DNA from 2 places in the Paenibacillus sp. FSL H7-689 genome. Region 1 is predicted to be linked to the other one. Evidence: riboswitches for the same ligand, from Rfam matches in the RefSeq annotation. Region 1 holds a riboswitch; the other holds the start of a gene.
The links. Region 1 has a riboswitch for thiamine pyrophosphate ahead of C170_RS28060 (ABC transporter substrate-binding protein). Riboswitches for the same ligand answer to the same signal wherever they lie in the genome.

Region 1 (2,472 bases):
CCGAAGCCGAATTTATCGATGGAGAGATTATCACACTGCCTAACGGTTACCGCTATTTCTTCATCTATGGACCTGAAAAGGAATGGATTGAGTTCTTCCAGCGCTAAGAAATGGAGCTGATTTCATGAACATTTTAATTACCGGCGCAGCCGGAAAAATTGGACGTGACTTGTCCCAACACTTGTCAGAAGCATTTCGCCTACGACTTACGGATTTGAATATCGACAGACTGCATACGTATCAAGGGACAAGCCATGAGATCATGACACTGGATGTGACAGACCCCGAAGCCTGTCAGCATGCTTGCGAAGGCATGGATGTGGTTGTACATCTGGCGGGAGATCCTTCCCCGAATGCCGGATTTTATGAATCGTTGTTGGACATCAATATCAAAGGTACATTTAATGTATTCCGTGCAGCTAAAGACCAAGGTGTACGAAGAGTCATTCTGGCAAGCAGTGCACAGACGATTGAGGGGTATCCCATTGATGCTCAAGTCTATCCGGACATGCCAACACGCCCACGGAATTTGTACGGGGTTAGCAAATGTTTTGGAGAATCGCTCGCTTCCTATTTTGCGTATACAGAAGGTTTACAAAGTGTAGCAATACGTATAGGTGCATATGATGATTTTCAACCGGATGGACCAGCGCTGGAGGCAAGGGATATGAGCGCGTATATTAGTCCGGCTGATTTGTGTGATTTGATGTTCAAAGCAATTACAGCTACCGATCTGGAGCCCTTCACCATACTGCATGGGATCTCGAATAATCGGTTTAAACGATTGAATCTGGAAACCACTCAGAAACAGGTAGGTTATGACCCCAAATCCGATGCTTTTGCACTCAGTCAGATTGCCTTATATGATTCGCCACGATAATTATTGAAAATAACACATCCAAACAGGCTGTTATACATATGTATAACGGTCTGTTTGATAACTTATACGTGTCCCTATCCAGTTCATGACTGGACAGGCCCTACCCTCTGGCCTATAATTACACCTAGTAATGCCCGTAACTTCATAGTTTCCCAGGGGAGTCGGAATTGGCCGGCTGAGAGTGTATCCCACCAAGATACTAACCCTTAGACCTGATCTGGATCATGCCAGCGTAGGAATCGGAGTATATCGAAATGGCACAGCCCTATGGCTGAACGCCACCTCTCTAACGCCTGCACGCGTCCCGGAATACGGGGCGCTTTTTTTGTTACTATCAGAAAGTAAATGCTTTGAAGCATCCCCTTCCTGATATTGCAAGAAAACTTCCGCTAAACGCGGTCTGGCTTCCTTGAATGACATCGATGGACGTTTTACTTACGTTCAAAAATAACGTCATCCAGATCTCAACTGGTATAAATCTGTCGATTTATGCAAGATGATTGGATATGAAGCCAAGGAGTACCCCGTGCCAATCGGCCGGACATACCGAAGGAGAGAACCACAGATGAAATGGCGTAAAACGATGGGATTGTTGCTCTTATGCGTGCTTATGGTGACTGTAGCCGCATGTGGTGGCAAAGAAGCTGCCCCAGCTGGGCAGAACGGCAGCACAAATACGGAAAGCAGCAACGAAGGTGACACTGCCGCCCTGAAAGATATTAAAGTGGTGCTCGACTGGACACCGAATACGAATCATACAGGCCTTTATGCAGCTGTAGATCAAGGTTTTTACAAGGCCGAAGGCTTGAACGTGGAGATTGTACAACCAGGTGCCGGTGGCGCAGATACGATGGTTGCCTCCAATGAAGTGCCTTTTGGCGTAAGTTATCAGGAGAGTGTAACTCAAGCACGCACACAGGGTGTTCCACTCGTCTCCATTGCAGCAGTTATTCAGCATAATACATCCGGGTTCGCTGCTCCGGCGGATCGGAATATCAAGTCACCGAAAGATTTTGTAGGTAAAACCTATGGCGGTTGGGGTTCCCCAGTCGAAGAAGCCGTGATGCAATCCATTATGGAAGGCGACGGAGCCGATGTATCCAAAGTGAAAAACATTAACATGGGTGATGCTGACTTTTTCACCGCAGTGAAACGGGATATTGATTTCGCATGGATTTTCTACGCTTGGACGGGGATTGAAGCCGAACTACGCGGGGAACCGATCGACATGTTATATGTGAAGGATTATTCAGATGCACTGGATTATTACACGCCTGTCCTCGTAACAAACGAGCAGACGATCCAAAACGACCCTGAGTTGGTGAAAGCATTTCTGAAAGCCACCTCCGAAGGGTATCAATACGCAATTGATCATCCCGAAGACGCAGCCAACATTCTGATCAAGGCCGTACCGGATCTGGATAAGGAATTGGTGCTGGCAAGCCAGAAGTGGCTTAGTCCCAAGTACACAGATGACGCCCCGCGCTGGGGTGAGCAAAAGCAGGAAGTGTGGCAGAACTACACCGACTGGATGTTTAGCAAAAAACTGCTGGATGAACAGATCGATGTGAGCAAAGCATATACGAACGATT
Region 2 (2,472 bases), on a different contig from region 1:
CAGATGACCGACACGTAATCATTAAGCGGTCGGGCAAAGCTGAGGGTGTGGAGCAGCGTTCATATCGTGTACGCGAGACAAAAGCCGGATATCAGGTTGAATTGTCCATTCCGTGGGGTGGTATCCAAGTCGGATCAGAATATGAAGCCGGATTGGATATCCGTGTGACTGATGGCGGTTCAAGTGGGACACAACCTTATAATCCACTGTACTGGAATGATCGAACACAATCTCAGGAACAGGATACAAGCAAATACGGCGTGATTCAACTCGCCCCTATGCCCAAATCTGCACAAGCTGTGCAAGGGATTGTTCAGATTGATGGGAAGAAAGACACATCATGGAATAAGGCTGCACCATTTGAAGTAAAACGGTTGAACCAGAGCGAAGGTGCAGAGGCAGTGGCTCGCGCAATGTGGTCAGGTGAGTATCTATACCTGCTGATCGACGTCACTGATCCAAACATCATTACAGATAGTATCAACCCATGGGATCAGGATTCGGTTGAGATTTTCCTGGACGAGAATCACCAGCGCACACCGTATTTTCAATATGATGATGCCCAGTTCAGAATCAGTGCAGACAATGTGGGAACCTTTGCAGGGGGTGCCTCACCTGGACGCCTTGTAAGTGCTGTGAAGAAAACAAATAAAGGATATCTCGTAGAAGCCAGAATTCATTTACAATCATTGACGCCCAAAGCAGGAAATGTTCTCGGTTTCGAGCTCCAAATTAACGACAACCAGGGCGGAGGTAAGCAGAGCGTAGCCAAGTGGAATGATACGACCAATGAGAGCTGGAGAAATACTTCCCAGTACGGAATACTCACTTTTGTCGGAAAGAACAAACTCGGGCATTAAACCATCGGCAGTAGTTGCAAGAATAGAAACCATCATAACAGTGGCTGAAACTCAACCATTGTTGTGATGGTTTTCATCGTTTACATACGTCACCAAAGGTGATGAGGGGCGATACAATCTTCCTTGACTATATTTAACAGCCCTTGATATACTAAATGGATGTTATTTTATCTTTTATGGGAATAGGAAAGTAATCAACTACATACAACCGTTTGCGAGGGAGCCTTAACCGGCTGAGAGGGTGTTAAACCGACCTTACCTGATTTGGATAATGCCAACGTAGGGATGCAACGATGAAACACTGTACTTGGGTAGCTCATGCGAACCCCCTTGTTTTAGTGTATTTGTCTGCGAAACATCCATAGGATGTTTCGTTTTTTTGTTTTTAAATACGTACATTATGAATTGGAGGAACACATGTTGACTATTTCAGAGAGACTATATCAGGCAGCACAGCCTGTGTGGAAGGAATGTCTTGAGCATCCCTTTGTTAAAGGAATCGGAGATGGTTCCTTAACGGTTGAACAATTTCGTTATTATTTGCTGCAAGACTACTTGTACCTGTTCGATTATGCCCGCGTATTTGCACTAGGTATTGTCAAGTCGCACGACCCCAAATTGATGCAGTTTTTTAGTGAAAACGTAGATAACATCCTGAATGGTGAAATGAAAATTCATCGTTCTTATATGGAGCGATTAGGAATTACAGAGGATCATGTTTTCCAGGTAAAACCTGCCCTGAAAAATGCAGCCTATACTAACTATATGCTCTCTGTTTCCCATGCGGGTGGCATAGAAGAAGTACTTGTATCCATTCTGGCCTGCTCATGGAGCTATGCAGAGATTGGTCAAGTCCTTGCCCAAAAGCCAGGTGCAGCTGAGCATCCTTTTTACGGAGAGTGGATCACAGGATATGCTTCCTCTGAATACAACAGCAACAATCAATCCCTAGTGACGTTAACTGATAAGCTATTAGAAGGCTGTAGCGAGGGAACGTACCAACGGATGGAGGATATTTTCGTGATGTGCAGTCGCTTTGAGCTTGATTTTTGGGAAATGTCATGGAAGCTGGAGCCTTAAGTTCACTGTAGTCAATTAAAGTAGAGAGCAGCGGCCATAAACAGTCTCAGGATAGAAATAAGTAGAATACGTAAAGGAACGCTTGCAATAAGCGTGTTTCGTGACGATGCCAAAAAAAGGGCGGATAGTATCCGCCTTTTTTCATTGTTGAAATTCTTGACACAGGGACATTTTGTTCTCTGAAGTCTCTGGCTAAAATCAAAAAGGGTGTCAGGACGGAATGTTCATAGCAGTCTGAATGTTTTTCAGATCGAGCTGAATTTGCTCTGCAATATGGTAAGGGTGGTATAAACCATGCTGCACCATGTAATTTGATATCTTTTCATGAGAATCTATGGCTTCATCGAGCTGTTTCATCAAAATTTGTTTGATTTCGGGGGTGGCACATTCGGTCACAGCCATGGCGTAGTTTCTGACACCGCTCTTGGCGTTCATCAAAAAATCCATTGCGATCACGTCATCGGTCAGCGTATTAAGACCAGTCATGTGTTCTAATATTGGGTTCATTTTTTTATCTCCTATACAGTCGCTT

Region 2: it holds a riboswitch for thiamine pyrophosphate, as region 1 does, so the genes downstream of both, tenA (thiaminase II) here and C170_RS28060 (ABC transporter substrate-binding protein) in region 1, are expected to answer to the same signal.

The regions. Positions count from the first base shown of each region.
Region 1 covers NZ_ASPU01000065.1:143,064-145,535, reverse strand. The annotation lists gene C170_RS28070 (VOC family protein) at 1-107, shown strand, start outside; gene C170_RS28065 (NAD-dependent epimerase/dehydratase family protein) at 125-880, shown strand; TPP riboswitch at 1,025-1,137, shown strand; gene C170_RS28060 (ABC transporter substrate-binding protein) at 1,446-2,472, shown strand, end outside.
Region 2 covers NZ_ASPU01000057.1:39,790-42,261, reverse strand. The annotation lists gene C170_RS25205 (endo-1,4-beta-xylanase) at 1-860, shown strand, start outside; TPP riboswitch at 1,067-1,164, shown strand; gene tenA (thiaminase II) at 1,278-1,940, shown strand; gene C170_RS25195 (spore coat protein) at 2,151-2,447, opposite strand; gene C170_RS25190 (hypothetical protein) at 2,459-2,472, opposite strand, start outside.